3 regions of the Klebsiella ornithinolytica genome follow, and region 1 is predicted to be linked to each of the others. Evidence: predicted binding sites of a transcription regulator. Region 1 holds the regulator's gene; each other region holds the start of a gene.
The links. The regulator Fur, encoded in region 1, represses iron uptake genes when iron is present. The targets are predictions, from matches to a motif close to ATAATAATGAGAACNACTATCAA.
Positions count from the first base shown of each region.

Region 2: a site for Fur is predicted at 3,060-3,082, ahead of fhuE (ferric-rhodotorulic acid/ferric-coprogen receptor FhuE). Genes of this name have one in related genera too.
Region 3: a site for Fur is predicted at 5,291-5,313, ahead of Q1L34_RS05165 (TonB-dependent receptor domain-containing protein). Genes of this name have one in related genera too.

Region 1 is NZ_CP130153.1:3,945,651-3,956,293, forward strand. It holds gene kdpE (two-component system response regulator KdpE) at 1-301, shown strand, start outside; gene pgm (phosphoglucomutase (alpha-D-glucose-1,6-bisphosphate-dependent)) at 478-2,118, opposite strand; gene seqA (replication initiation negative regulator SeqA) at 2,151-2,699, opposite strand; gene ybfF (esterase) at 2,883-3,656, shown strand; gene ybfE (LexA regulated protein) at 3,790-4,083, shown strand; gene fldA (flavodoxin FldA) at 4,233-4,763, shown strand; gene fur (ferric iron uptake transcriptional regulator) at 5,056-5,508, shown strand; gene Q1L34_RS18880 (hypothetical protein) at 5,571-5,786, opposite strand; gene Q1L34_RS18885 (ChiQ/YbfN family lipoprotein) at 5,841-6,173, opposite strand; gene chiP (chitoporin ChiP) at 6,221-7,624, opposite strand; gene glnS (glutamine--tRNA ligase) at 8,080-9,747, opposite strand; gene nagE (N-acetylglucosamine-specific PTS transporter subunit IIBC) at 9,926-10,643, opposite strand, start outside.
Region 2 is NZ_CP130153.1:3,490,032-3,500,674, forward strand. It holds gene nagZ (beta-N-acetylhexosaminidase) at 1-607, opposite strand, end outside; gene thiK (thiamine kinase) at 628-1,446, opposite strand; gene lpoB (penicillin-binding protein activator LpoB) at 1,427-2,062, opposite strand; gene Q1L34_RS16740 (YcfL family putative periplasmic lipoprotein) at 2,084-2,458, opposite strand; gene hinT (purine nucleoside phosphoramidase) at 2,462-2,818, opposite strand; gene fhuE (ferric-rhodotorulic acid/ferric-coprogen receptor FhuE) at 3,178-5,373, shown strand; gene ptsG (PTS glucose transporter subunit IIBC) at 5,548-6,981, opposite strand; gene Q1L34_RS16760 (metal-dependent hydrolase) at 7,285-8,070, opposite strand; gene holB (DNA polymerase III subunit delta') at 8,081-9,085, opposite strand; gene tmk (dTMP kinase) at 9,082-9,723, opposite strand; gene yceG (cell division protein YceG) at 9,713-10,643, opposite strand, start outside.
Region 3 is NZ_CP130153.1:1,080,114-1,090,756, reverse strand. It holds gene flhA (formate hydrogenlyase transcriptional activator FlhA) at 1-326, shown strand, start outside; gene Q1L34_RS05200 (TOBE domain-containing protein) at 365-793, shown strand; gene Q1L34_RS05195 (metal ABC transporter substrate-binding protein) at 991-1,908, shown strand; gene Q1L34_RS05190 (manganese/iron ABC transporter ATP-binding protein) at 1,905-2,726, shown strand; gene sitC (iron/manganese ABC transporter permease subunit SitC) at 2,723-3,574, shown strand; gene Q1L34_RS05180 (metal ABC transporter permease) at 3,565-4,422, shown strand; gene Q1L34_RS05175 (nitrous oxide-stimulated promoter family protein) at 4,491-4,841, opposite strand; gene Q1L34_RS05170 (Rdx family protein) at 4,917-5,210, opposite strand; gene Q1L34_RS05165 (TonB-dependent receptor domain-containing protein) at 5,428-7,797, shown strand; gene Q1L34_RS05160 (hemin-degrading factor) at 7,982-9,013, shown strand; gene Q1L34_RS05155 (heme/hemin ABC transporter substrate-binding protein) at 9,010-9,828, shown strand; gene Q1L34_RS05150 (FecCD family ABC transporter permease) at 9,828-10,643, shown strand, end outside.

The sequences.
Region 1 (10,643 bases):
GCCGCTGGTGCGCTTCGCCGATATTGAAGTCGATATTCCCGCCCGCCGCATCGTCCGCGGTGACGAAGAGCTCCACCTGACGCCGATTGAATTCCGTCTGCTGGCAGTGCTGTTAAATAATCCCGGCAAGGTCCTCACCCAGCGCCAGCTGCTCAATCAGGTGTGGGGGCCAAATGCGGTGGAACACAGCCATTATTTACGCATTTATATGGGGCATCTGCGGCAAAAGCTGGAAGTTGACCCGGCGCGCCCGCAGCATTTACTGACCGAAACGGGGATCGGCTATCGGTTTATGCCATAGCGCGACGCCTGTCGTCATCATGCGGGCACCACCGATTAAAAACAGCGAACCGATGAGTGGGGGCAATAAAAAAGGGTCCCATGATGACCATGGAACCCTTCTGTGCCACTCAACAGGAACAACCGCGCCTTACCGGGACGACGCTCCTCTGAGAATGCCTGTTCGTTTCACCTGACTCAGGCGTTTTTCAGCACTTCGCTGACGATTTCCACCGCTTCTTTCTCGATCTGCTTACGATGTTCTTCACCCAGGAAGCTCTCGCAGTAGATCTTGTAAGCATCTTCCGTACCTGACGGACGCGCGGCGAACCAGCCGTTGTCGGTCATCACTTTCAGGCCACCAATCGATGCGCCGTTGCCCGGCGCGGCGGTCAGACGTGCGGTGATCGGATCGCCGGCCAACTGGCTGGCGCTGACCATTTCCGGCGACAGCTTAGACAGCGCCGCTTTCTGTGCGGAAGTAGCCGAAGCCTGCAGACGGTTATAGCTCGGCGCGCCAAAGCGGGCAGCCAGTTCGTCGTAGTGCTCCTGCGGGTTTTTACCGGTGACGGCGGTGATTTCCGCCGCCAGCAGGCACATGATGATACCGTCTTTGTCGGTCGACCACGGGGTTCCGTCAAAACGCAGGAACGATGCGCCCGCGCTCTCTTCGCCGCCAAAACCGAAGCTGCCATCGAACAGACCGTCAACAAACCATTTAAAGCCCACCGGCACTTCCACCAGCTTGCGGCCCAGGTCGTTAACCACGCGATCGATCATCGCGGAGGAGACCAGCGTCTTACCAACGGCGACATCCTGGCCCCACTGCGGACGATGCTGGAACAGGTAGTTAATCGCCACCGCCAGATAGTGGTTCGGGTTCATCAGACCCGCCGGCGTGACGATGCCGTGACGGTCATAATCCGGATCGTTAGCAAAAGCCAGATCGAACTTATCGCGCAGCGCCAGCAGCCCTGCCATCGCACACTCAGAAGAGCAGTCCATGCGAATGGCGCCGTCTTTATCGAGGTGCATAAAGCGGAAGGTTTGATCGACGTGATCGTTGACGATAGTCAGGTCGAGTTTGTAGTACTCGGCAATACGTTTCCAGTATTCGATACCGGAACCACCCAACGGATCGACCCCGAGCTTCAGGCCGGCTTTCTGAATCGCCGCCATGTCGACGATATCCGCCAGCCCTTCGATAAACGGTTGCACCAGATCCTGCTCTATAACATGACCGGATGCCAGTGCCGCATCGAGGGAGATGCGCTTGACGCCCTGCAGACCCGAGGCCAGCAGTTCGTTAGCGCGATTCTCTACCACTTTGGTGACGTTGGTATCAGCCGGGCCGCCGTTCGGCGGGTTGTACTTAATACCGCCATCTTCCGGCGGGTTATGAGACGGCGTAATCACGATGCCGTCCGCCAGCGGACCACCTTTTTTGTTGTGCACCAGGATGGCATTGGAAATGGCCGGCGTCGGGGTGAAACCGTTGTTTTCCTGCACGATAACATCAACGCCGTTGGCCGCCAGCACTTCCAGTACGGAAATAAAGGCCGGTTCGGAGAGCGCGTGGGTATCTTTACCCACGTAGCAGGGACCGGTAATCCCGTTCTTCGCGCGGTCTTCCGCAATCGCCTGAGCGATCGCCAGAATATGCTGCTCATTGAAGTTATGGCGCCCTGCACTGCCACGATGGCCAGAGGTGCCAAACTTCACCGCATGCTCCGCGTTGCCCGCTTCCGGCTTCAGTACGTAGTACTGCGCGGTCAGCTGAGCGACGTTAATCAAATCACTCTGTTGTGCAGGCTGACCCGCACGCTTATCGATTGCCATTGCCTGATCCTTCTGATGCAAGGTGAATAAAACTAGATCGTGCCGCAGACCTTCTCAATTAATTCCGCTGGGAACTGCATCGACTGCATGATGTGTTCGATCATGCTGCACTTACGACCGGTATTGGTATTGGTGATAACCCACCACGGAGTACCAGGAACCTGTTTCGGTTTGGTCTGGTTACCGCTTTTTAGCAGGATCCGCGAATCTTCGGCAAAGTACACGCGGGTGCGCCCGTGCAGAGACTCGGTGGCCTCAGCAAACGCTTTGTTATCTAAGGAGTACAGCGTGGTCAGGACCAGCATGAAGCGGTTTACCGCGCGTTTTTGTTCGGCGTATTCATCAGATAACAGCAGCTCGCGCATCGCGCGGACTTTATCTTTCGCCGGATTCACGGGCTTCGCTTCGACGGCAGGCGTCGCAGCCGGCGCCGGCGCAGCTTTTACGACCGGTGCGGCAGTCTGGGAAACGGCGGAAAATTTCAGCATGCGCCGTAAAATGTCGGATGCACTCTCGCCAATATGCTGGGTGTGGCTGGCAATATAGCGATAGAGATCATCATCAACTTCAATTGTTTTCATCTTAATCCAGTGCGATATCTTATTCTGAATACAAGTTGTCAGGATTATAAGGACAAATCCTGACCGCGGATAGCGTCAAACCAGGATGGCGGTAAAACTCAGATAGCTCTGGGTCTTGCAGCCGGATGGCAGAATGTCCAACATAATACCCTAACCCGACGAAGCGAAAAAAAGAACTTTGCCATGAAATTAAATAGCCGCACGCAATCTGCACAAAATCCGCACAATAATTCCCCTGTTGTCCTGGTTCACGGTCTGTTTGGTAGTCTCGACAACCTGGGCATCCTCGCCCGCGACCTGGTGAACGACTACGATATTTTGCAGGTTGATATGCGCAACCACGGTCTTTCCCCCCGTTCGCCGGAGATGACCTACGCGGCGATGGCGCAGGATCTGATCGATACTCTTGACGATCGGCAGATAGAGAAAGCCATCTTTATTGGTCATTCGATGGGGGGGAAAGCGGTCATGGCGCTTACCGCACTGGCGCCGGAGCGCATCGCTGGCCTGGTCGCCATTGATATTGCCCCGGTGGACTACCACGTGCGCCGTCATGATGAAATTTTCAACGCCATCAATGCCGTCACCGACGCCGGCGCCGCGTCCCGTCAGCAGGCGGCCACGGTGATGCGCCAACATCTGCAGGAAGAAGGCGTGATTCAGTTTCTGCTGAAATCCTTCGTTGATGGCCAGTGGCGCTTCAACGTACCGGTATTATGGGATCAATATCCGCACATCGTGGGCTGGCAAACGGTTCCTGCCTGGCCTCATCCGACCCTGTTCATCCCGGGAGGCAACTCGCCGTACGTCACCGATGAGTATCGCGATACCCTGCTCGCCCAGTTCCCACAGGCGCGAGCGCACGTCATCGCCGGCGCCGGCCACTGGGTGCATGCGGAGAAACCGGAAGCCGTCCTGCGCGCCATTCGTCGCTATCTGACCGCTTTGCAGGCTTAACTGGCTAAAAACTGCCCGACCGCGCTGCAGAATGCCCGCGGTCGTTGGCGCAGCGGTTCGCCTGATGTATTATGGCGCGCTATCTGTGTCGGCTATAGCCCGGCAACTTGTTTCCCCGAAGTCACTCTGAATCATGGCAAAAGAACAAACGGACCGTACGACATTAGATTTGTTCGCAACCGAGCGTCGCCCGGGTAGACCAAAGACCAATCCGCTTTCGCGCGATGAACAACTGCGCATAAATAAACGCAATCAGCTCAAACGCGACAAAGTTCGCGGCCTGAAGCGTGTGGAGTTAAAACTCAACGCTGAAGCGGTTGATGCGCTCAACGAGCTGGCGGAAGCTCGCAATATGAACCGCAGCGATTTGATCGAAGAGATGCTGATGAACCAGCTGGCAACCCTGCACAGCCGGGATAAAGCCTGAAAATCCTCAAAAAAACACTTTCATGTAGCAGAGTGTGCAGTCGGGCGTGATTGCTGTTTCCGCGCCCTCCCCTGTTCTGCTATGATTGCCGTTATCTGCGGGCATTACGCCACTACCACATCATTAAGTTTCAAGAGGTTATTTTACTCATGGCAATCATCGGCATCTTTTTTGGCAGCGACACGGGCAACACCGAGAATATTGCAAAAATGATTCAGAAGCAGCTTGGTAAAGATGTTGCTGATGTTCACGACATTGCCAAGAGCAGCAAAGAAGATCTGGAAGCCTACGACATCCTGCTGCTCGGCATTCCGACCTGGTACTACGGTGAAGCTCAGTGCGACTGGGATGACTTTTTCCCGACGCTGGAAGAGGTCGACTTTAACGGTAAACTGGTTGCGCTGTTTGGCTGCGGCGATCAGGAAGACTACGCGGAATACTTCTGTGACGCGCTGGGCACCATCCGCGACATCATTGAACCGCGCGGCGCCACCATCGTTGGCCACTGGCCGACCGCGGGCTATCATTTTGAAGCCTCTAAAGGCCTGGCGGATGACGATCACTTCGTCGGCCTGGCTATCGATGAAGACCGCCAGCCGGAACTGACCAACGAACGCGTGACTCAGTGGGTTAAGCAGGTCTCTGAAGAGCTGCACCTCGAAGAAATCAAAAACGCCTGATGATTGTGCGGCGTTACCGTTAAGTTTCGCCGCATTAATAGATAGAAGCAATCAAACTAATAGCTACAAGTTTTTAACTTTTAATCACATATCTGTACAATGTCCTCTGATTTAACGAGGTCAGGTGACGTAGTTTGTAGCTGGGACCTCGTTTTTGACAGCATACAAGGCCCGATACTTGCAGTTTTCATTTAACGATGGCAGTTCTATAATGAGACGCATTGCATCGGGTGATTCTCTGTATTACTTCCGCTGATGGAAGTAGATCGTTTAGCAACAGGACAGATTCCGCATGACTGACAACAATACCGCATTAAAGAAGGCTGGCCTGAAAGTCACACTTCCACGATTAAAAATCCTGGAAGTCCTGCAGGAACCGGATAACCATCACGTCAGTGCGGAAGATTTATACAAGCGCCTGATCGACATGGGTGAAGAGATTGGTCTCGCTACCGTTTATCGCGTGCTGAACCAGTTTGATGATGCTGGCATTGTGACTCGCCACAACTTCGAAGGCGGTAAATCTGTTTTCGAACTGACCCAGCAGCACCATCACGATCATCTTATTTGTCTCGATTGTGGCAAAGTGATCGAATTCAGCGATGAGTCTATCGAAGCGCGTCAGCGTGAAATCGCCCACCGCCACGGCATCCGTCTGACCAACCACAGTCTGTACCTTTACGGTCACTGTGCGGAAGGCGACTGCCGCGAAGATGAACATGCACACGACGCGCTGGAAAAGTAATTTCCCACCGCGTGGACCACAAAAAGCCAACCTGACGGTTGGCTTTTTTTATGTGCAAACGCCTACCCTTTTCTGCGCGCGGTATGCTCGTCGAAAGCACGGGTAAACGGTTCCTCATCCCAGCGGTTTGCCAGCGCTTCTCGTACCAGAGCCTGTTGGGTTTTCGGTACCATTCCACCTAATGGTGGGTCGGTATCAAGATTGGTGGGGAATGCGTAGCCCCGGGCAGCCACGGCAATCAGTGCCTGAACATCGCCACAGGATTGCGCGCCATGCAAAACGCCTGATGGTTAACATCAGGCGTTTTTACTGACAGGAGCTGGCGCCCGCGATCAGGGCCTGGTGTTGTTGCTGCGAATCTCTTTCCAGATACGATCGCAACGCGCTTTCACCGCCTGGTCATTGCCGGTACGGGTCGCCTGAATACACTGTTGGTAATCCAGAACGCGCACGCTTTCCTGGCTGGCAAACGCCTGATGCTGTTTATCTTCTTTCAGCACGTCGAGAACGCTCTGGCAGGCCTGAACCTTATCCGGATTCCCTTCCGCCGTATTGATACAGGCGCTGTAAGCATCTTTTAGTTTCGTATCTTCTTTTGGCGCGGGGGACTGCGTACAGGCTACCAGGCCCGATGCCATAACCGCGATGAGCAATAGCTTCTTCATAATTGACCTCTCAGGTTTGCGGCAGGTTTACGCCTGCCGCCGCGGCATCAGAAAATAGTGAACGGAGCAATAACCATGAACTTCACGTCACGCTCATCCTGGAAGATATTGCCATAGCCACCGCTCCAGCTCGGGATGTCGGAGTGGTTGTCGTATTGGGTAAAGTGCAGTTTAAACAGCGTTCCTTTTGCCCGGCCGTCCTGTACGGTGTACATGGCATCGAGGCTATACGCGGACTCTTCCAGCCGTTTGTCCGGATTGTAATAGGCGTCCGGCGTGGACATTCTGCCCGGTTTGGCATCCCATGCGTAGACGTAAGAGGCGCCAAACGCCCAGCCCGGCATATTCCAGTTTTTCATGTCATACATCGCGCCGAAGAACACCGCTTTTTCACCGTTGGCGTTGAAGTCAGAACGGTTATCCCACCATACATCAAGACGACCGTTGGAAGAGGCATAGGTCGGGGTCATACGCTGCAGGAAGTAGCCCTGCTGGCCTTCAGCTTTCACCCAGGTGCCTTCCAGACGCAGGTCGAGGACATCAGCAACCTTGTAGCCAAAGGTCAGCGCCTGCAGCCAGGCAGTCCCGTCGTAGATATCGTTCGTGCCGCCGTTACTGACTTTGTCGCGCGTGCCATAGAACTGGTAGCTGGTGTTTAACGGCGTACCCGCGATATCAAATTTGTAGCTGGCCTTGGCAAAATACTGGTCGATATAGCCTTCAGCCTGGCCAAACGCCGCTTCCAGCACGAGGTCATTTTTAAAATCGTATTTGGCGCCCAGGGAGTGCAGATAATCGACTTTGGTTTTCTTGTCGTTCTGGTAGAAATTATCCATCTCGATGTGCCATGGCGCTTTGTATTCGTTCGTCCACATATAGGAGAAACTCAGCGCGCCGGCATCACCGTAATCAAAGTTGGCGCCGGCTTCAGCCCCCTGGTAAGTACCCGGCATAAAGCTCCAGTGCGGAGCCAGCAGCGTTTGCCCGGTTGGCTGGATATAACCGCCGCGAGCCCACACCGGGCCATATTTAAATTTCGCCGCAGCTTTATACAGGCTGATTCCGCTCTTATCGCCAGAGTAATCTTCGTCGTAGGCTTTATTCTTTGAGGAGAAGGCAATTTCGTTCGGGTGACCGCTTTCGCTGCTTTCCGCCATTTCAATTGCGGTGAAGGCAGCCACGTCAATACCAAACATATCAGCGGCATAGCCGGACTGGAAATCCAGATTGGCGTTCCAGGTCGAATGGGAAAGGTTGGTTTTGTATTTATCGCCGTCGGTCACATCTTTCCGGTCGCGCTCACGCTGCCAGTAGTAGATGCCGCCGGTTAAGGTGGAATCATCAATAAAACCTGCTGCGCTGGCCTGCGGAACAACGATCCAGCCCGACATCGCGGTGACGGCGGCAATAGCCAGCGCCAGCGTACTACGTTTGCCACTAAACGTACGCATGTGCATATCCTCTTTGACGTTTTAAAAACGCGGAGCCAAAGGCAAGCCGCGAAAAAATAAATAAGACTGCTAAAAAGGTGGAGCGGTAAAAGCCGCGTAACCACTGTTGATAGACTATTTTTCGTGACGCGAATTATCAATCTCTTTCGCCGATCAAAGCTTAAGATTATGACAAAGCGCACATATTCTATTTCTTTTTGTAACAATATCAGGCCTCATCCTTTTTTATGCGTAAGTAATTACTAAATAGAAAGAAAATACAGAATGAAAGCGCTTACAGCCGTTTTGTGTACCGGTGGGAGGAGTGGCAGAGCTGACAGATATGACAAACAGTAAACAAGATTAATTCGCATCGCAAAAATAACGAACTTAATTCACTGATTCCAAAATAAAAAAAAACGCCGCTAAATGCGGCGTTTTGACACAGAGACGACGGCCGGGCCGCGACGAAAAATTTACTCGCCGACTTTAGCCCAGGTATCACGCAGACCCACGGTGCGGTTAAACACCAGATGCGTTGCGGTTGCATAGCGGCTATCGAGACAGAAATAACCTTCACGCTCAAACTGATAGGCTTTGCTGGCTTCCGCAGTGGCCAGGCTCGGTTCAGCGAAGCCCTGCTTGATCACCAACGATTCAGGGTTCATCACCGTCAGGAAGTCTTCTTCCGCGCCCGGATTCGGCACGCTGAACAGACGATCGTACAGACGAATCTCCACCGGCAGCGCGTGTGCCGCGCTGACCCAATGGATAACGCCCTTCACCTTACGACCATCGGCAGGATCTTTGCTCAGCGTATCGGCGTCATAGGTACAGAAGATCGTGGTGATCGTCCCCTCTTCGTCCTTCTCTACACGCTCGGCCTTGATCACGTAGGCATTACGCAGGCGAACTTCTTTACCCAGCACCAGGCGCTTGTACTGCTTATTCGCCTCTTCACGGAAGTCGGCGCGGTCAATCCAGATCTCCGCGCTAAACGGTACTTCACGGCTGCCCATCTCCGGTTTGTTCGGATGATTCGGCATCGTCACCATTTCGCTTGCACCCTGCAGGTAGTTTTCAATGACCAGCTTAACCGGGTCGATAACGGCCATGGCGCGCGGCGCGTTTTCATTGAGATCTTCGCGGATGCAGGATTCCAGTGACGCCATCTCAATGGTGTTGTCCTGCTTGGTCACGCCAATGCGCTTGCAGAATTCACGAATAGAACTGGCGGTATAGCCGCGACGACGCAGACCGGAAATGGTCGGCATACGCGGGTCATCCCAGCCTTCTACGTGCTTCTCGGTAACCAGCTGGTTCAGCTTACGCTTGGACATCACGGTATATTCGAGATTCAGACGGGAGAATTCATACTGACGCGGGTGAACCGGGATGCTGATGTTGTCCAGCACCCAATCATACAGGCGACGGTTGTCCTGGAACTCGAGGGTACACAGGGAGTGCGTAATGCCTTCCAGCGCATCGCTAATGCAGTGCGTGAAGTCGTACATCGGATAGATGCACCACTTGCTGCCGGTCTGATGATGATCGGCAAATTTAATGCGGTACAGCACCGGATCGCGCATGACGATAAACGGCGAGGCCATATCGATTTTTGCACGCAGGCAGGCTTTCCCCTCTTCAAAACCACCGGCACGCATTTTTTCAAACAGCGCCAGGTTCTCTTCCACGCTGCGATCGCGATACGGGCTGTTTTTACCCGGCGCTTTCAGCGAACCGCGGTATTCGCGAATCTCATCCGCCGACAGTTCGTCAACATAGGCCAGGCCTTTGTTGATCAGCTCAATGGCATACTGGTGCAGCTGGTCAAAGTAATCAGACGAGTAGCAAACATCCCCGGACCAGTGGAAACCTAACCACTGCACGTCGTTTTTAATCGACTCCACGTATTCGATATCTTCTTTCACCGGGTTGGTGTCATCGAAACGCAGGTTGCATTGGCCCTGATAATCCTGAGCAATACCAAAGTTCAGGCAAATAGACTTCGCATGGCCAATGTGCAGATAACCGTTCGGTTCCGGCGGGAAACGAGTATGAACGGTGGTGTGCTTACCAGTAGCCAGATCTTCATCAATGATCTGACGAATAAAGTTAGTCGGGCGGGCTTCTGCCTCACTCATCGTGGGTTCCTCAAAGCGTAAACAACGTATAACGGCACATGATCTTACAAGCGGGGCGTAGAGACAACTATTAGTTACTGAAAATACGTATCTGAAGAAGATTATGGGGTCAGATGGGCTAAAAAAAAGCGGCGGAGGTTTCCCCCCGCCGCTCAGGCATAAACGCTACTCAGGAGCCTTACTTGCCTTTAATCTCATACAGCGGCGTCTGACCTGCCACCACCTTACCGGTTGCCAGAATCACCAGCGCACTGTAATCGTCGCTGTTGCTGCACACGACGGGGCTGATCATTGAACGGGCATTGGCATTCAGGTAGTCCAGATCCATTTCCAGAATCGGCTGGCCAGCCTGCACTTCCGCACCTTCTTCAACCAGTCGTTTGAAGCCCTGGCCGTTCAGCGCCACGGTATCAATGCCCATATGGACGACGATTTCCGCGCCATTTTCCGTTTCCAGGCAGAACGCATGGTTGGTGTTGAAGATCTTCACGACGGTACCGGCAGCCGGAGCTACGACGGTTTTGTCGGTCGGTTTCACCGCCACGCCATCGCCGACCGCTTTGCTGGCGAAGGCTTCATCAGGCACCTGCTCCAGCGCAACGATATCACCGGTAATCGGCGATACCAGCGCCGCGATGGTTTTGGCGTTAGCCACGGCCTGCGGTTTTGCAGTCGGAGCGGCGGCGGCAGGTGCAGCGTTGCCTTCTGCTGCGGCTACTGGTCCCGTCGTTTTCATCGCGTTAGCGATTTTTTCCGCCACGAAGCCGACAATGATCTGTACGCTCGTTTTGTTCAGGCGAATAACGCCTGACGCGCCCAGACGTTTCGCCAGCGCTTCGTTCACCAGAGAAGAGTCTTTAACGTTCAGACGCAAACGGGTGATGCAGGCATCGATA
Region 2 (10,643 bases), 460 kb from region 1:
CCGCCACCAGGGTGCGGAAAACCGCCATATCCCGGGCCCGAATCTCGGCTTCAGCACGCGGATCTCGCGGCGTCTCTTTATGCGAATCCGCGGTCACTGCGCCGTGTCCCGGGAAGTGTTTCCCGGTGGTTTTCATTCCCGCCTCGTGCATTCCGTCGATAAAGCGGCGGGCGATAGCCAGCGCTTTATCCGGATCGTCATGATAAGCGCGTTCACCGATCGCGGCACTGATGTGGCCGACATCGAGAACCGGCGCAAAGCTGATATCGATATCCATCGCGATCATCTCGCTGGCCATCAGCCAACCGGCCTGAGCCGCCAGCGCGCCGCCCTCTTCCATCCCCAGTAGCGCCGCAAAAGATTGCGCGGCCGGCAGTCGGGTAAACCCCTCGCGAAAGCGCTGAACGCGACCGCCTTCCTGATCGACGGCCACCACCAGATGATTGCGCGAAGCCTCGCGGATCTGGCGCACCAGCTCCCGCAGTTGGGCCGGATCGTGATAGTTGCGGGTGAATAAAATCAGCCCGCCCACCAGCGGATGAGCGAGAATCTCACGCTCTTCCGCATCCAGTTCAAACCCTTCGACATCCAACATTACCGGACCCACACTGACCTCTCTTATCCTTTTCATTCTTTGCCTAACTGACACCATGTTTCATCTGCCAGCGTGATAAATTGCCGGTCGCCGGTCTGCTGCCAGCGGCGTTCATACCAGCCCGCCATCAGCAATATGACCCAGGGACGCCAGCGTTGTACCTGTCGCCACAGCAGCCGCTCATCAATATGTGCCAGCCGGGAATATGCGGTGACCAGCTGGCGATGCGCCGTCGGCGCAATCCACACCGCGGCCAGCTCCAGCGCAATGTCGCCATCGCCCGCATATTCCCAGTCGATCAACCGCGGCCCCGCTTTCGTATGGACAATATTGCCGGCGTGCACATCCATATGTAGCGGCGCCAGCCGCAGAGGGCGAGGCTCGCCGCGCTGCAACAAACGTTTATGCCAACGCAACCACAGCGGCGTGCGCCGCGCAGGATCGCAGGCCAGCCAGTAGCGTTCAAGCAGCGGTGCCAGCGCCACACGCCAGCCCAGACGCGGCTGCCGGTGCAGATGATACAATAACCCTGCCAGCCGCGGGCACTCCGGAAGCGTGCTTTTCATCTCGCCGTCGCAATATTCCACCGCCAGCCATCCCGGCGAATAGAAAAGCGGCGCGGGGACGACGGTCTTCGGCAGGCGAGACAGGGTGCGGTACTGGCGGAGGAATTCACGGGCGGGAGCGTCGGGGTCGTGCGGCTGGCGCAGGACCAGCCGCCGGACGCCGTCGCTGATAATACAGCTGCCGCCGCTCAGGCCATTCTGGCCCAGGCCGGCGACAGGTGAATAGCGGGGAAAAAAGCGCGACAACACCTCATCGCGCGTCAGTTTACTGTTGCTGAACGGCACCTTTACCTGACCAAATAATCTCGCCGGTCTGAACCAGCATCAGCTGCATTTTCAGCTCAGGTGAATTGACGTTGCCGGTCGCATTTGAGTACAGCACGTACTGAGCTCCCACGGTACGGGCAATCCCCATCGCTTTGCTGCGGCTGCCGAGACTGTCCTGAGGGGATAAACCCAGCTGCTGTTTTGCCACGCCCAGCTGCTGGGCAGACACCAGCGTAAATTTGCCATTGCCGCTCAGGGCATTGCGCAACGCCGTCGTCGCCTCTCCGGCGTTTAGCGTGCCGTTGGTGCGGTTATTCACGCTGTCGACCAGCAGAATACTTCCCGCATTGACGCCGCCTGCCTGCAGCATTTGCCCCACCATCGGTTGTACCGCCGCATTCCAGTCATAATGACGCACGCGCGGCGCTGGCTGTGCCGGCTGCTGCTCGTGTTCAATCGGCCCGGGCTGCCCCGGAATAGTCGGAACCGTAGGTACGGTTGGTACCGTCGGCTGCGGCTGGGCGGGCTGCGTTGGCTTCGGCTGCGCCTCCTCAACGGGAGCGGGCTCCTGACGTTGCCCCACGCACCCAGCAAGGAATATCGCCAGTGCCGTGATTAACGCGTAGCGACACATTTTAATCATTACAATTACCCCTTACAGATAAAGATACAGGCGGGCCTTATGCGCCCCCAAAATATTCGCGCTACCGTACAAGGTGACAGAAGAGTGCGCAGGCACCGTGATACTCCGGGCCGGCTCCAGCGGATGCATTTCCAGTCCTCTGGCGTCATACCAGAAGAAGCGGTAATGCACGGTGATCGGTTCCTGTCGTTCATTAAACAGTCTGGAAGTGGCGGTTGCCTGAATCTCTGAGGCCGTGACCTCTGGCGCATCGGCGCTGATGCCCGCCGCCAGCACGTTGGATTCCATCACCAGAGTCTGCTGTTCACCCACGGGGATTTCCGCATGGGAACCGCACCCGACCAGGAGCACAGCCGCCAGAAGCGGGCCGAAATGAGCTGCGCGCATCGATTAACCTTTGTGAGCCAGCATCGGACCTAGCGGGCGACCGCCCAGCAGGTGCATGTGGATATGGTAGACTTCCTGGCCGCCGTGGCGGTTGCAATTGACAATCAGACGATAGCCATCGTCAGCAAGACCTTCATCACGCGCAATTTTTGCCGCCACGGTCATCATGCGCCCCAGCGTCAGTTCATGTTCAGCGGTCACATCGTTGACGGTAGGAATCAGGATATTGGGGACAATCAGAATGTGGGTCGGCGCCTGCGGGGAAATATCGCGAAAAGCGGTCACCAGTTCATCCTGATAAACCATATCCGACGGGATCTCCCGGCGAATGATTTTGCTAAAAATCGTTTCTTCTGCCATGACTGATTCCTTATTAATTTTTATACCGTGCTCTGGCCTGCCTCTGCAGATAAACGCGGATGCACAGGATTCGCCTAAGAGTATGAGCGAGTTACTCCTCCTCTTTCAACCTGAATGCGCTTTTTCTTATCCCGCAGCGCTGTTAGCTGCTGATGGATTAATCATATCTCCGGTGAATGCGTTTAACCGAAGCGCTAATTGCCGTTTCTGATAACACTTCTTACTTCTGTTTACACATTAAATACTAATGCGTATATTTCTCATTTGTATTCACTATTGGATGCGGTGCGCTTCCAGACACGATATGACCGTGGCCGTAGAGTCCCGGCACATAACAATAACTATTTGATTAAGGGTTTATGATGCTTCTCACGATTAATTCCCGGGATCGGCGTATCGCGCCGTCCCTGCTGGCCGTTGGTATTGCGCTGGCGCTTCATCCCGGCCTCAGCATTGCCGCCGCCGATACCGACGATACCATCATTGTAGAAGGTACAACGGAAATCAGGCCTGATGCCCAGCAGCAGGATTACAGCGTTAAAACCACCACCACTGGCACTAAACTGCTATTAGTACAACGGGATATCCCACAATCCGTCAGTGTCATCAGCCAGCAGCGCATGCAGGACCAGGAACTCAACACTATCGAACAGGTTCTGGATAATACGACCGGCGTGAGCGCATCCCGCGTTGACACCCATCGTACTAACTTTTATTCCCGCGGCTTCTTCGTCAGCAACTTTGCGTATGAAGATATGCCAACGTTCCTCGATAACCGATGGAACTTCGGCGATGCCGCTGGCGATACGGCAATTTATGACAAAATCGAAGTAGTACGCGGCGCGGCGGGGTTAATGAGCGGCACGGGCAACCCTTCAGCCTATGTCAACATGGTACGTAAGCATGCCGACAGTAAAGAATTTAAAGGCTCGGTTTCTGCCACCTATGGCAGCTGGAACAATCAACGTTATGTATTGGATCTCCAGGCTCCGTTAACCGAGTCGGGCAACGTCCGGGGACGGGTCATCACCGGCTACCAGGATAAGGATTCGTGGGTTGAACGTAACCACTATCGTAAAAAATTCATCTACGGCGTCGTGGATGCGGACGTCACGGATTCCACCACTCTTTCGTTGGGCTATGACTATCAGGAGAGTGAGGAAGACAGCCCGACCTGGGGCGGTTTCCCGTCAATGTTCAGCGATGGCAGCAAGACCCATTTCCGTCGAGGCTTTAACACCGCGGCCGACTGGACCTACTCTAACGTCGATTCAACCAAAATCTTCGCCAACCTCACACAGCGCTTTGATAACGGCTGGGAAGCCAAAATCAATACCATGCACGCGGAAACCAACTTTGACAGCAAGTTAATGTATATCGACGGTTATCCCGATAAAGCAACGGGACTGTATGACGCATCCAAATGGTATGGCGCCTGGGGCGGCTGGAACAAGGGTCAACGTAAACAGGACTCAGTGGACGCATTCGTACGCGGCGGGTACAACCTGCTGGGCCGCCAGCATGAAGTCATGTTCGGCGGCAGCTATAGCCGCCAGCGCAATAACTATGACAACGCCTATCCGGTTAACGATAACTATGGCCTGATGGACGTTGGCAGTATTTACGACTATAACGGTAAGCTGTCCGACCCGGCATGGTCCAATTTTGCGCTCTATCAGCGCGACGTGATCCGGCAGAAATCCCTGTATGCCGCGTCGCGCATCTCCCTTGCGGATCCGCTGCACCTGATCCTTGGCGCCCGCTATACAGAGTGGAGCGCTAAATATAACCTCGAGCGCCAGCCGGATGAAATCCGTCACGCAAAATTCGACGACGTGACCCCGTATGCCGGCCTGATTTATGACATCGACGATACCTGGTCCGTTTACGCCAGCTATACCTCTATCTTCCAGCCGACCGGCCAGCGCGATATCAATAGTGTGTTCCTCGATCCGACGACCGGTAAGAGCTATGAAACAGGCGTGAAAGGTGACTGGTTCGACACTCGTCTGACAGCAACGGTATCCCTCTTCCGTATTGAACAGGACAACGTCGCCGTGAATACCGGGACAACAATTCCAGGTTCTGGCGGCCAGACGGCATATAAATCTGTCGATGGCACCGTCAGCAAAGGGATTGAATTTGAGCTGAACGGTGCGCTGACCGATAACTGGCAATTAACCTTTGGCGGCAGTCGCTACGTTGCAGAAGATGAAGACGGAAATGCGGTTAACCCAAGCCAGCCGCGTACCTCACTGAAGTTGTTCACCCGTTACCAGTTGCCAGTGTTGCCGGCATTGACCATCGGCGGCGGCGCGCGCTGGCAGAATAAAACCTGGCAAGAGCTTGATAATGGCCCGAACAACGTCAGCACGATTACCCAAAGCGGTTACACGATTATCGATCTGTTCACCCGCTACCAGGTGAGTAAAAACTTTGCCGTGCAGGGCAATGTCAACAACCTGTTCGACAAAGAGTACTACGACTATCTGGGTAGCTACGGCGTGTATGGTGCGCCACGCAACTTCTCAGTTAATGCCAGCTACAGCTTCTGATCTATCGATTTAAGCTGTTCTCTACCAGTCAGTCCCCGCTCGTGAATAATACGGCGGGGGCTTTTTCATCCCCGATATCATCCATCTCGTCTCTTGTTCACCTGTTCATCCGCGGCCCAAGGCAGCAATAAAAAAGGCAGCCAGTTGGCTGCCTTAGTCTCCCCACATCACGACTTAGTTGCTGCGGATGTATTCATCCATTTCAGTTTTCAGGTTATCGGATTTGGTCCCGAAGATTGCCTGAACACCTGAACCTGCAACAACCACACCAGCAGCGCCCAGTTTTTTCAGGCCAGCCTGATCAACTTTCGCTACGTCGGCCACGCTGACGCGCAGACGGGTGATGCATGCATCAAGGTTAGTGATGTTGTCTTTACCGCCGAACGCTGCAATCAGTGCCGGAGCCATTTCGCTGGTCGCACCGGCTTTGCTGTCTTCAGTGGTATCTTCACGACCTGGAGTTTTCAGGTCCAGTGCTTTAATCAGCACGCGGAAGATAACGTAGTAGACGATGGCATAGCAGATACCGACGATCGGGAACAGCCACAGCTTGCTGCTGTTACCAGACAGGACGATGAAGTCGATCAGACCGTGAGAGAACGACGTACCATCACGCATACCCAGCAGGATACAGATCGGGAAGGCCAGACCGGCAAGAATTGCGTGGATAACGTACAGAATCGGCGCAACGAACATGAAGGAGAACTCGATCGGCTCGGTGATACCGGTCAGGAACGAGGTCAACGCTGCGGAGATCATGATACCGCCCACTTTCGCGCGGTTTTCCGGCTTAGCGGAGTGCCAAATCGCGATAGCAGCAGCCGGCAGGCCGTACATTTTGAACAGGAAGCCACCGGACAGTTTACCCGCAGTCGGGTCGCCTGCCATATAACGAGGGATATCGCCGTGGAAGACCTGACCTGCCGCGTTGGTGTATTCACCAATCTGCATCTGGAAAGGAACGTTCCAGATGTGGTGCAGACCAAACGGTACCAGGCAGCGTTCGATGAAGCCGTAGATACCGAACGCCACAACCGGGTTCTGGTATGCCGCCCACTGAGAGAAGGTCTGGATAGCAGTACCGATCGGTGGCCAGATGAAGGACAGGATCACGCCGGTGAAAATAGCGGCGAGACCGGAGATAATCGGAACAAAACGCTTGCCCGCAAAGAAGCCCAGATATTCAGGCAGCTTGATACGGTAGAAGCGGTTGAACATGTACGCTGCAATAGCACCAGAGATAATACCGCCGAGTACGCCGGTATCAGCCAGGTGTTTGGCCGCAATTTCTTCAGCAGGTAAATGCAGAACCAGCGGCGCAACGACCGCCATGGTTTTCACCATGATGCCGTAAGCAACAACGGAAGCCAGCGCAGATACGCCGTCGTTATTGGTGAAGCCAAGCGCCACACCGATAGCGAAGATCAATGGCATATTGGCAAAGACTGAACCGCCTGCTTCTGCCATAACGTGGGAAACAACGGCTGGCAGCCAGCTGAAGTTTGCGGAACCGACGCCCAGCAGGATACCTGCGATAGGCAGCACGGAGACCGGCAGCATCAGCGATTTACCGACCTTCTGCAGGTTAGCAAATGCATTCTTAAACATAATTGAGAGTGCTCCTGAGTATTTGGTGCTTTTTACGTTTTCACGCATTGGCACGGGGGGAGAACCGTGCCGTGGACAGGACATCTAAGCGCCCTTTATTTATTACACAGAGTAAAATAATTGACGGAATCATTGTTTGACGGCTATCACGTTTCAATCAGTCAGCGTTGAAAAATTTACACCAACTTACATAAGCCGTGTCTGGATGTTGCAAAAAACCCTTCACCGCCCATTTTGTGGCGGTGAACTTTACTCGCTTTACCTATTAATTACGAGCCTTAAAATAATAGAAAGATCGGCAGGTTACAGTCTGGCGGGGTCAATGTGGAACAGGCTGGCGAAATTTTGCGTGGTCTGTTGCGCCAGTTGCTCAAGCGAAACCCCCTTCAGTACCGCCATGTATTCCGCAACATCGCGTACCATTGCCGGCTGGTTCTCTTTGCCGCGATGCGGGACCGGCGCCAGGTACGGCGAGTCGGTTTCCACCAGCAGGCGGTCGAGCGGAACATAGCGCGCGGCATCGCGCAGCTGTTCGGCATTACGGAAGGTGACGATCCCGGAAAACGAGATATAGAAACCCATATCCAGCAGTTTACCTGCCGTCTCCCTGTCCTCAGTGAAACAGTGTAGTACGCCACCGCAATCCGTCACTTTTTCTTCCTGTAAAATCGCCAGCGTGTCGGCGCGCGCGTCGCGGGTATGCACGATAACCGGCTTGTTTAACTCGCGGCCAATGCGGATATGATCGCGAAAGGAAGCCTGCTGGCGGGGTTTGGTTTCCGGCGTGTAAAAATAGTCCAGCCCGGTCTCCCCCATTGCGACAACCCCCTCTTCCGCCGCCAGCTTGCGCAGCTCGTCAACATCGTACTCTTCATCCTGATTGAGCGGATGGACGCCGCAGGAGAAAACCACATTGTCGCGCGGGCCGACCAACTCACGCATTCCGCGGTATCCCGGCAGCGTCGTGGCCACCGCGAGGAAAAACTTCACGTCACGGGCAGCGGCTTTTGCCAGCACATCGTCCACGTCTTTGTGCAGCGTTTGATAATCCAGGCCATCCAGATGGCAGTGGGAGTCGACTAAAAACATAATGTCTCGCTCAGAGGTGGGATACGGGAAGTACCGTCCCAGGTTGCAGGTAATGTTCCCAGCGCAGAAGGCGCTCGGTTAGCAGCAGTTCGCGGTTGACGCCAACCACGTTCAACAGCTGGTCCCGGCAGGCGCTGACGTCGCGTGCGATCGCCTGCAAGCGGGCGGCAGGCAGCGCCTGCGCTAGCTGATTGACCAGCGTCCAGGCATCAGGGTTACTCACCAGGGTGATTCCCTGCTGCCGTTTTTGTGCATCCAGCAGCAGCGACGCCAGCCAGTGCAAACGAACTGCGGCCTGTTCGTGATTCAGAATCGGCAGCAGCGCCAGCCAGTCGCCGCTGCTTAACACGCTCGCCAGCGTCTGGACCAGCTGCTGCCGGGAAGCCCAGTGACTTTCCTGCAGCAGATCCAGCGCCGCCGCAGGCGCATTCGCGCTCAGGCGTAGCGCGGAGAGCAGCGCCTCCTGAGGCAGTGCCACCTCGCGTTCCAGCCACGCCAGCCCGTAGGACTCTGACGGTGGCGCAAGGTGATGGAGACGACAGCGGCTGCGCAGCGTGGCCAGCAACCGCGCGGGTTCCTGACAGGCGAGGAAAAACCAGGTGTTTTCCGGCGGTTCTTCCAGCGTTTTTAACAGGGCATTTGCCGCGGCATCCGTTAACAAGGCAGCATCGCCTATCCATACCACTTTGGCGCCGCCAAGCCGGGAACGCTCATACAGCTTTTCGTTAACGTCACGCACCGCGTCAATACCGAGGGCGCTTTTGCCTTTTTCCGGCGCCAGGGTGTAGTAATCGGGGTGCGTGCCAGCCTGCATCAGTTGGCAGCTATGGCACTGCCCGCAGCTTTTATTTCCTTCCGGCTGGCGGCACATGAGATAGCGGCACAGCGCATAGATCAGCGCCTCGCCCCCCATGCCAGGCAATGCCTGAAGCAGTAACGCATGGTGACCCCGTCCAGCCTGATAGCCGGCGACTAATTGTTCAAATGACGGGCGTAACCACGGGTACCATTTCATGCGCTTTGCTCCGCGACCCACCGACTGATAACCGCCCTGATATCGCTTGCGACGGCGTCCAGCGATTGCGTCGCATCGATGGTGTGAATAGTAGGATCCTGCGCCGCCAGCTCAAGGTAGCGCGCCCGGGTACGATTGAAGAAATCCAGCGACTCTTGTTCAATGCGATCGAGTTCGCCGCGCGCGCGCGCGCGCTTCAGACCCACCTCCGGCGTCACATCCAGATACAGCGTCAGGTGCGGGCGAAAATCGCCCAGTACCGCATCACGTAGCGTCGCCAGCATCGTCTGGTCGATACCGCGACCGCCGCCCTGATAGGCCTGGGTCGACAGGTCGTGACGATCGCCGATGACCCATTGGCCGCGAGCCAGAGCGGGTTTGATCACCGTCTCGACCAGCTGAACACGGGCGGCGTAAAACATCAGCACTTCGGCTTTGTCATTAATCACTTCATCGCCGGTGGATTGAATATCCAGCACCAGGCTGCGCAGCTTCTCGGCCAGAATAGTGCCGCCCGGCTCACGGGTAAACACCAGATCGCTGATACCCGACTCCTGCAGCGCCTCCACCACCAGATTGCGCGCGGTGGTCTTCCCTGCGCCTTCCAGGCCTTCGATAACGATATAGTTACTGCGCATTTTTTTCCTTAAGTACTTTCAGATAATCCTGTACCGAGCGGTTGTGGCTGGCCAGATTGGTATTAAACGTATGCCCACCTTTACCATCGGCAACAAAATAGAGATAAGGCGTTTTCGCCGGGTGCGCCGCGGCGTTCAGAGAGGCTTCTCCCGGTACGGCGATAGGCCCCGGCGGCAAACCGCCGATCGCGTAGGTATTGTAGGCCGTCGGCGTCTCCAGATCTTTGCGAGTCAGCTTGCCAGTATAACTCTCCCCCATACCGTAGATCACGGTCGGGTCGGTTTGCAGACGCATGCCAATCCGCAGACGATTGATAAATACCGACGCCACGCGGTCGCGTTCTGCGGCAACCGCCGTCTCTTTTTCAATAATCGACGCCATGGTCAGCAGCTGGTTCTGATCTTTGTACGGCAGATTATCCATCCGCCCTTCCCAGGCTTTTTCGACCTGCGCGACCATCTTCTGATGCGCGCGCTTGAGGATCGCCACATCGCTGGTATGGGCGGTATACATCCAGGTATCCGGCCAGAACCAGCCTTCAACCCAGTCCGCATGCTCGAGGTTAAGCGCCTGGGCGACGGTTTCGTAGCGATCGTCCGCCAGCGTATGTTTGATGTACGGCGCATCGCGCAGCTGACGCAGGTAGTCGCTCACCCGCATCCCTTCCACAAACCGCAGCGGGAACTGGGCCTCTTTGCCGCTGCCCAGCAGTTGCAGCATTTCACGCACCGTCATGTTCGGCGTGAAGCGGTAGGTACCGGCTTTAAAGTGGGATAATTCAGGCTCAAGACGTAGCAGCCACTGGAATACGCGCGGCCGGTTAATGACCTTATCGCCGTACAGCTGTTCCCCCAGCGCCATGCGCCCGGTACCGGCCTCTAAGGTGAAGATCGTCTCTTCTTTAATCAGCAGCTTGCTC
Region 3 (10,643 bases), 2.7 Mb from region 1:
CAGAAACCCTGCGTACGCTGAGCCACATGGAGTGGCCGGGTAACGTTCGTGAGCTGGAAAACGTGATTGAACGCGCGGTGCTGTTAACCCGCGGTAGCGTGCTGCAGCTGTCGCTGCCGGAGATGAATATCGATGCGGAGACGATGACGGCCGAGGTGCTTCCGCAAGAGGGCGAGGATGAATATCAGCTGATCGTCCGCGTGCTGAAAGAGAGCAACGGGGTGGTTGCCGGGCCGAAAGGGGCGGCGCAGCGGCTGGGATTAAAGCGTACGACGCTGCTATCCCGCATGAAACGCCTGGGTATTAACAAAGATGAGCTAGTATAAGTCCTGTACTCACTTAATCAGCCACACAAGGAGATTTTATGGCGGTATCAGCACGTAACCAGCTGACCGGCACGGTCAGCGCAGTTGCCGCCGGCGCGGTCAACGATGAAGTAGAATTGACCCTCGCCGGTGGCGCAAAACTGGTGGCGATCGTCACCCATAGCAGCAAGGAGGCGCTGGGTCTGGCTGCCGGTAAAGAAGCCATCGCGCTGATTAAAGCGCCGTGGGTCACCCTGGCCACCGAGGATTGCGGCCTGAAGTTCTCCGCGCGCAATCAGTTTGCCGGGAGCGTCACCCGCATCACTGAAGGGGCGGTCAACGCGACGGTACACATCAAAACCGACGCGGGCTTCGAGATCATCGCCGTCGTCACCAATGAAAGTCAGGAAGAGATGAAACTGGTCGACGGCAGCCGGGTGATTGCGCTGATCAAAGCCTCTGCCATTCTCCTCGCCACCCGCGCGTAATCCGGACTCAAACGCCGTTTCACACGAAACGGCGTTCTTCGAAGTACCTGGCCATTTTCCCCGCGACAGACCGGTTTGCACGGCTCACCTCCCAGAATTTAAATAATAATCATTTTCATTTATAAATAGCCTGTGCTATATAACATAGCAATGGCTATAACAGATGATTAATTAACCACATTGATGTGAGGGATCCTATGCTGCACCTGCCGCCTCTGAAGCACCTGATCTTTACCGCTCTGCTCGGCCTGCTGGCGATCGCCCCGGCTCAGGCCAGCGAAAAATTCAAAGTGATCACCACCTTTACGGTGATTGCCGATATGGCGCAAAACGTCGCCGGGGAGGCGGCCCAGGTCAGCTCGATTACCAAACCCGGCGCCGAAATCCACGAATACCAGCCGACGCCTGGCGATATTAAACGCGCCCAGGGGGCACAGCTGATCCTCACTAACGGCCTGAATCTCGAACTGTGGTTTGCCCGCTTTTATCAGCACCTGAAAGGGGTCCCGGAAGTGGTCGTCAGCGAGGGCATTCAGCCAATGGGGATCAGCGAAGGTCCCTATAACGGTAAGCCCAATCCCCATGCGTGGATGTCGGCGGATAATGCGCTGATCTACGTCGATAACATCCGTGATGCGCTGATCAAATACGACCCTGCGAATGCGCAGACCTATCGTCAGAATGCCGCCCTCTATAAAGAGAAAATCCGCCAGACTATGGCGCCGCTGAAGGCGGAGCTGGCGAAACTGCCGGCAGAGAAGCGTTGGCTGGTCACCAGCGAAGGCGCGTTCTCCTATCTGGCCCGCGACAACGGGCTGAAAGAGCGCTACCTGTGGCCAATCAATGCCGACCAGCAGGGCACGCCGCAGCAGGTGCGTAAAACCATCGATATCATGAAAAAAGAGCATATCCCGACCATCTTTAGCGAAAGCACCATTTCAGATAAACCGGCGCGCCAGGTAGCGCGGGAAGCCGGCGCCCACTATGGCGGCGTACTTTATGTTGACTCCCTGAGCACCGCCGATGGCCCGGTTCCCACCTACCTGGATCTGCTGCGCGTCACGACGCAAACCATCGTCCAGGGCATCAACGATGGGATGAGGAAGCAGTCATGAACGCCGATATGCCTGGCCTCGCGGTCAACCGGGTCAGCGTAACCTATCGCAACGGCCACACCGCGCTGCGCGATGCCACCTTCAGCGTACCGCGCGGCTCAATTGCCGCGCTGGTGGGCATCAACGGTTCGGGAAAATCGACGCTGTTTAAAGCGCTGATGGGCTTTGTTCGTCTGTCCCATGGCGAGATTGCCATACTTGGCCAGCCGGTTCATCGCGCGCTGCGCCAGAACCTGGTGGCCTATGTCCCGCAATCAGAGGACGTTGACTGGACCTTCCCGGTGCTGGTGGAAGATGTCGTCATGATGGGCCGCTACGGGCATATGGGCTGGCTGCGACGGGCCAAAGCCCATGATCGGGAAGTGGTTGATGCGGCGCTGGCCCGCGTCGGGATGAGCGACTATCGCCACCGGCAAATCGGCGAGCTGTCCGGCGGGCAGAAAAAACGGGTGTTCCTTGCCCGCGCTATCGCCCAGCAGGGCAAGGTCATTCTGCTGGATGAGCCGTTTACCGGCGTTGACGTCCAGACCGAAACCCAGATCATCACCCTGCTGCGCGAACTGCGTGACGACGGCTGTACTCTGCTGGTTTCGACCCACAATCTCGGTTCGGTCAGCGAGTTTTGCGATTACACGGTGATGGTCAAAGGTACCGTGCTGGCCAGTGGACCGACGGAAACGACCTTTACCGCCGCCAATCTCGAACTCGCTTTCAGCGGCGCGCTGCGCCACGTGGTGCTCAGCGGCGGAGAAGAGCAGATTATCACCGACGATGAACGGCCGTTTATCAGCCGCCGGACGGCGGGAGGTGAAGGATGAGCTGGCTAATCGAGCCGTTCGGCTATCAGTATATGCTGAATGCGATGTGGGTATCGGCGCTGGTGGGCGGCGTGTGCGCCTTTCTCTCCTGCTACCTGATGCTGAAAGGCTGGTCGCTGATTGGCGATGCCCTCTCCCACTCCATCGTACCGGGCGTGGCGGGAGCGTATATGCTCGGCCTGCCCTTCGCCGTCGGCGCTTTTCTCTCCGGAGGACTGGCGGCGGGCAGCATGCTGTTTCTCAACCAGCGTTCGAAGCTCAAAGAGGATGCCATTATCGGTCTGATTTTTTCGTCGTTCTTCGGTATCGGGCTGTTTATGGTGTCACTCAACCCAACTTCGGTGAATATCCAGACCATTATTCTCGGCAATATCCTGGCGATCGCTCCGGAAGATATTATTCAGCTGGCGGCCATCGGCTCGATTTCAATGGCAATTCTGCTGCTGAAATGGAAAGACCTGATGGTCACCTTTTTCGATGAGAGCCACGCCCGTTCCATTGGCCTGAACACCACCGGGCTCAAGCTGCTGTTCTTCACCCTGCTGGCCGCCTGTACCGTGGCGGCATTGCAAACCGTGGGCGCCTTTCTGGTTATTTGCCTGGTGGTCACTCCGGGAGCGACCGCCTGGCTGCTGACCGACCGCTTTCCACGGCTGCTGGCGATTGCCGTCGCTATTGGCAGCCTGACCAGTTTTTTCGGCGCCTGGCTGAGCTACTATCTGGATGGCGCAACCGGCGGCATTATCGTCGTGGCTCAGACTTTGCTCTTCCTGCTGACCTTTGTCTTTGCCCCTAAACACGGCCTGCTGGCCAACCGCCGTCGCGCCAGGGAGGGCTCATGCTGCTGACCACGCTCCTCGAACCGTTCCAGTTTTCGTTTATGGTCAACGCCATGCTGGTGGCCACCATCGTCGCCATTCCCTGTGCGCTGCTGTCGGTTTTTCTGGTGCTGAAAGGCTGGGCGTTGATGGGGGATGCCATGAACCATGCGGTCTTTCCCGGCGTGGTGGTGGCCTATATCGCCGGGATCCCGTTTGCCATTGGCGCCTTTGTTGCCGGGCTATTCTGCGCCATCGCGACCGGCTATCTCGACGATAACAGTCGCATCAAGCGCGATACCATTATGGGCATTGTCTTTTCCGGGATGTTTGGCGCCGGGCTGGTGCTGTATGTCGCCATTCAGTCCGAAGTCCATCTCGACCATATTCTGTTTGGCGACATGCTGGGGATTTCCGCCAGCGATATTGGGCAAACATCGGCGATTGCACTAGTAATTGCGCTGATTATCGGACTAAAGTGGCGCGACTTTCTGCTTCACGCCTTCGATCCGCATCAGGCTAAAGCCAGCGGATTACGCTGCGGCCTGCTGCACTACGGATTGCTGTGCATGATTGCCCTGACTATCGTGGCGACGCTCAAAGCGGTGGGGATTATTTTGTCAATCTCGCTGCTGATTGCCCCCGGAGCCATTGCTCTGCTGCTGACCCGGCGTTTTATCAGCGCGCTGCTGCTGGCGGTGGGGATTGCGCTGAGCTGTTCGCTGGGCGGCGTGTGGCTCTCGTTTTACCTTGATAGCGCACCGGCGCCGACCATCGTGGTGTTGTTTACCGCGCTGTTTATTATCACCTTTGTCTGGACGTCGGTTCGCGACAATCAAACTCAGGCGATGTCCGCAGAGGCTCCGGAGCGCCGCTGACGCCTTACCCGGGCGACGACAGACCGCACGCGTTGAAGCCCGCCTGAGCGCAGCGCTAGCCGGGGAAATCACCGCGACTTTTTAGGCCGGTATTTTTCCGGAAGCGCTGGCACGGGACGCCGGTCATCAATCAGGTGACGAATCGTCAGAATCGGGTGGCGCCAGAGCATTCGCGGCCCCGCCCAGCGCATGATTTGCTTCATTTCTTCGCGTTTTGCCGGCTGGTAGCAGTGAACCGGGCACTGCTTACAGGCCGGCTTCTCTTCGCCAAACACGCATTTATCCAGCCGCTTATCGGCATAGGCGTTTAGCGCCTGGTAATGTTCCACGTCGGCCTGCGCGTCCGGGCAGCGGCGCTGATAGAGCGAAATCATGCTGCGGATAGTCTTTTTTTCCCGGTCGATGCGTTGACCCGCCATTGCGTTTCTCCATCAATAAAGATGCGAAAATAATACACCTTTATAGCCTCTGGCGCAGCCGTTTTCCCCTATCGCTTACGCCGGATCGGCGGACTTATCGAGGTGACCCAGCGACTTCTCCGGGAAGCAGACATCCCGTACCCGACGCTTGAGTTCAGCCGCATCCGGGAAACCCTCATCCTGCTTGCGGTCCCAGATTTGTACGTCGTCAACGGTAATGGTGAAGATACCGCCAGTGCCCGGAACCAGCGTGACCGAGCCGATATCGGTACTGAACGTATGCAGCAGCTCCTGAGCCATCCAGCTGGCGCGCAGCATCCAGTTGCATTGAGAGCAGTAGTTGATCGTAATCGCGGCTTTGTGACTCATGATTTTCTCGCTGTATCTAAAAGGACTGATTGTAAACAAATTGCAGATTAAATGAGGAAGACATGATTATTTTGTTGCAAACGATAATACCTATCATTACCATTCGCAATCAATAATCATGGAGAAACAGAGTCCGCTAACGGAAGCAACGGGACTCACCTGCAAATCTGGAAGTAACGCGTGAGCCGATACTAATAATTATCAAGGCGTGGCTACTATGTATAAATCCACTCAATCACCGGCCTGGTTTAAGAAAAGCCTGCTGGTGACTTCGTTGCTTGCAGCAATCTATCAGACGACCGCCGGGGCAGCTGATACCACCGCACACACCACTACCAGCGACACATCATCGGATAGCTCCGAGCAGATGACCGTTACCGCCCCCGCTCCGCTGCTCAAAGCCGGTAGCGAACATTCGGTCAGCGCGCAGGAGCTCCAGGACAAAGGGGCCAAAGATTTTGGTTCCGTCATGCGTTACGAACCGTTAATCAGCGCGACCGGCGCCAGCGGCGGCTCGGGTAATGGCAAAAGCGGCTTCGACCGCGGCGGCTATACCGGTTATAACATTCGCGGGCTGGAAAGCAACCGCGTCGGGATTGATGTCGACGGCATCGCGCAGCCGGATGCGACCGGACGCGGCTACGTCGGCCGTGCCGGCCTGAATACGTTTGGCATCGGTCGCGATTACATCGACCCGTATATGTATGGCAGCATCGATATTCAGTCCGGCGCCACCTCGACTGAAACCGCCAACACCTCTATCGGCGGCAACGTCTCCTTCCAGCCGAAATCTGCCGATGACTATCTGCGCCCGGGAAAAACCAGCGCCTTCGGCTACCGGAGCGGCTACGACTCTGCCGACCGCAGCTGGCATAACGGCGTGACGGTGGCCGGCGGAGATGAAACCCTACGCGGCATTTTCGTCTACAGTCGCCGCGACGGCCAGGAAACGGCAAATAACAGCGATAAGATTGACGCCTATCCGGCCAACTGGCACTCCGATGCGTTTATGGCCTCCGGCATCTGGCAGCCCAATGATGAACACAAGCTGACCAGCACGCTCGACTACTACCATAAAACCAACCACACCCACTTTGACAGCTGGGATAGCAGCGGCAACAGCATTATTGGCGATGCCAATCAGACCAGCCAGACTCGTCGCTGGGGCATCAGCCTGAAAGACGACTGGACGCCAATGAATGACTATCTCGACAGTATGTCGACCAAAGTCTACTACCAGCACACCGAGGCCCATGACTGGACGTGGATGCCGGACAGCACCACCAGATCGATGGAAACGGTCAACTCCAACTACGATACCGACACCTGGGGTATTCAGACCGCGCTGGCGAAATCCATTGGCCGCCACGACCTGAGCGCCGGGCTCAACGCCAGCACCACCAAAACCCAGCGCCCGTTCAGCCAGTCGCCGGTCCCGAGCATCTACAGCGAAATCATGCAGCCGGAAGCCGACAGCCGGGGCTACACTCTTGGCGGCTTCGTTCAGGATAAGATCAACTTCGATCTCGACAGCCACAACTTTGCGGTGATCCCGGGCGTGCGCGTGGTGCATCAATCCACCAAACCGGAGAATCTCGGCGATCTGACCACCAACAGCAGCGTGCTGACGGAGTCCTCCGTCGCCAGCCTGTACGGTAAAAATTCCGATACTCAGGTGCTGCCGTCCCTGACGTTCCAGTACGATATCACTCCGCGTACCATGACCTACCTGCAGTATAAACGCGGCGCCGAGTTCCCTAACGCCAGCCAGCTTTACGGCTCCTGGAACCTCGGATCCAGCTACGCCGGACGAGCGCAGTATGCGCTGATTGGTAACACCGATCTGAACACGGAAACCAGTGACAACTTCGAATGGGGCTTAAAAGGCGAAGTGGTCGAAGGGATCACGATGCGTACCGCCCTGTTCTATAACAACTACAAGAACTTCATCGCCTATAGCCGCTACACCCGTTCCGGTAACCCCGACCACTTCACCAACGTCCCGTCGAATATCTATACGATTTATCAGGCGGAAAACCGCGATAAAGCCTATATCTACGGCGGCGAAATCAGCGCCAAATTCAACTTTGGTACCTGGTTTGAAGAGGTTAACGGCCTGAGCGCGACGCTGGCCTACGGCTATAGTGAAGGGAAATCGAAATCCAGCTATCTCGGCGACAAGTACATCGACCTCGACAGCGTGGCGCCGATGAAAGCGATCGTAGGCGTTGCCTGGGACGATCCGGCGAAACGCTACGGGACCGCGTTGACCGCCACCTTCGTGAAAGGTAAGCAGGCCAGCGCCACCAACCGCGAAAGCTATACCAACACGGGCTCTGCCATTACCGACTCCTCCAGCGAATACATGCGCGTGCCTGGCTACGGCATGCTGGACCTGACGGCCTGGTGGCAGGTCGCGAAAAACGTACGTCTTAACGGCGGCGTTTACAACATTACCGATCGGCAATACTGGGATTACCTGAGCAGCCGCAATATTGAGACGTCCACGAATCAGGATGCCTACAATAAAGCGCTGGCGACGATGCCGGGCCGGACCTGGCAACTGGGCGTCAACGTCGATTTCTGATAGCCCGGAGAATAATAAACCCCATGGATTTCAACATATCGACGGGCAGCAGCGGCGTGGGTCGCGATACGCAGACTCAGACCGGCTCTGCACCATCCCGTTCGCATCATGCTGAAAGACAGCGGGGATAAACCTGCTCCCCGGCCTCGGCCGGGGATATTCATCGTAGAGAAGGAGATGAATCATGCAACACAACGTAAACGCACTGTGGCAGCGCTATCAGGCCGCCAAAACGCAGGCTTCCGCTAAATATGCCCGCGATATCGCCGCTGAAATGGGCATTAGTGAGGCGGAATTAACCGCCGCTCGCGTTGGCCACGACGCCGTTCGCCTGCAGGACGATATACGGGCAATCATCGCCGGACTGGAAGGCGTCGGCGAGACCAAATGCATCTGCCGGAATGAATATGCGGTGCATGAGCAGGTGGGTCAGTTTACCCACCAGCACCTGAGCGGCCATGCCGGGCTGGTGCTGAACCCGCGCGCACTCGATCTGCGCCTGTTCCTCAGCCAGTGGGCCAGCGCCTTCCACCTGAGTGATAACGGCCGCCAGAGCATTCAGTTCTTCGACCATCACGGTGACGCGCTGTTGAAAGTCTATGCGACAGCGCAAACCGATATGACGGCGTGGGAAGCGCTGATTGTCGGGCAGACCCAGGCCGACCCGGCGCCGCTGGCAATCCGCCCCGTCGATACCCCCCGCTACACCGCCTCCGCCGACGGTGCGGCGCTGGAAAATGAATGGCGCGCCATGACCGATGTCCATCAGTTCTTCGGGCTATTGCGAAAATATAACCTCTCCCGCCAGCAGGCTTTCCGCCTGGTCAGCGATGATCTGGCCTGCCGCATTGACCACGATGCCCTGCCGCACCTGCTGGAAACCATTCGCGAAGAGGGCAATGAGATCATGATTTTCGTTGGCAACCGCGGCTGCGTACAAATCTTCACCGGCGCCCTGGAAAAGCTGGCCCCGATGCGCGGCTGGCTCAACATCTTCAATACCACCTTCACCCTGCACCTGCGCGAAGACAGTATTGATGAAATCTGGGTAACGCGTAAGCCGACCTCGGATGGCCATGTCACCAGCGTAGAGCTGTTTGCCCATGACGGTACGCAAATCGCCCAGCTGTACGGCCAGCGTAGCGAAGGGCACCCGGAGCAAGCGACATGGCGTAGCCAGGTTGACCGTCTGACGACGGAAGGACAGAGCGCATGAAACGCTGGCTGATGCTCATTGCCGCTCTTCCACTGTTTGCGCATGCCGCCGCAGAACGCATCATCTCTCTGGGCGGCGATGTCACAGAGATCGTCTATGCCCTGGGAGCACAGCAGCAGCTGGTCGCTAAAGACAGTACCAGCACCTGGCCTGCCGCCGCGCGATCGCTGCCGGACGTCGGCTATATACGCCAGCTGAACGCCGAGGGGATCCTGTCGTTACGCCCGACGATCGTCCTGGCAAGCGCACAGGCCCAGCCTTCGCTGGTCCTGCAAAAGGTTGAGGACAGTCGGGTAAAAGTGGTTAATATCCCGGGCGGTAACGATCTGTCGGCGATTGATAAAAAAATCGTCGCGGTGGCCGACGCGCTGGATAAGCAGACTGAAGGTGACGCCCTGCGCCACGCCGTCGCCGCACAGATCGCGCAGATCCCCACGCAGCCGCTCGGCAAAAGGGTGCTGTTTATTCTCAGCCACGGCGGAATGAATACGATGGTCGCCGGGCAAAAGACCGCTGCGGATGGTGCTATTCAGGCCGCCGGGCTGCAGAACGCGATGCAGGGATTTGACCATTATCGCAGTATGTCTCAGGAAGGCGTGATCGCCAGCCTGCCGGACCTGGTAGTGATCTCCGCCGACGGGCTTAAAGGCATGGGCGGTGAAACCGGCTTATGGAAGCTGCCGGGGCTGGCGCAAACGCCGGCCGGTCGCCATAAACAGCTGCTGGTGATTGACGATATGGCCCTGCTCGGCTTTGGACCGCGGACGCCGCAGGCGATCGGCGCGCTGAGAAAAAAAGCGGAGCAGCTCCCCTGATGCGCCCCACTCTCTCTCGCCATCTGTGGTTAATGACGCTGCTGCTGGTGAGCCTGACGCTGTTCGCGACGACCCTCGGCGCGATGCCTCTGCCGCTCGCCAGTCTGTGGCCGCCGGGGGATGAGGTGTTGCGCCATATCTGGCTCACCATTCGTCTGCCGCGCGTCCTGCTGGCGCTGCTGGTCGGCGCCGCGCTGGCGCTCTCCGGCTGCGTCATGCAAGGGCTGTTTCGCAATCCGTTAGCCGATCCCGGCCTGCTGGGGGTCAGCAGCGGTGCAGCGCTGGCGGTGGCCTGCTGGCTGGTTCTGCCGCTGTCCGTTCCGGCGCTGGTGGCGCTGTATGCCCCGATGCTGGCGGCGTTCATCGGGAGTATCGCCGTCATGGTGGTCATTTTTATCCTCAGCCAGGCGAGTGAGGGTTCGCTCTCGCGTCTGCTGCTGGTCGGGATCGCCATCAACGCGCTGTGCGGCGCGCTGGTGGGGGTGCTGGCCTGGATAAGTAATGATACCCAGCTGCGCCAGCTGTCGCTGTGGGGAATGGGCAGTCTCGGCCAGGCAGAGTGGTCCACGCTGCTGGTCGCGGCCACCTTAATCTTCCCTGCTTCGCTGGTCATCTGGCTAATGGCTTCCCGCCTCAACCTGCTACAGCTTGGCGATGAAGAAGCCCACTACCTGGGGATTAACGTCCGGGCCGTGCAGCGTCTGCTGTTACTGTGCAGCGCGCTGCTGGTGGCCTCTTCTGTGGCGATCAGCGGAGTGATTGGTTTTATTGGTCTCGTGGTGCCGCACCTGATACGAATGTGGCTGGGGCCGGAC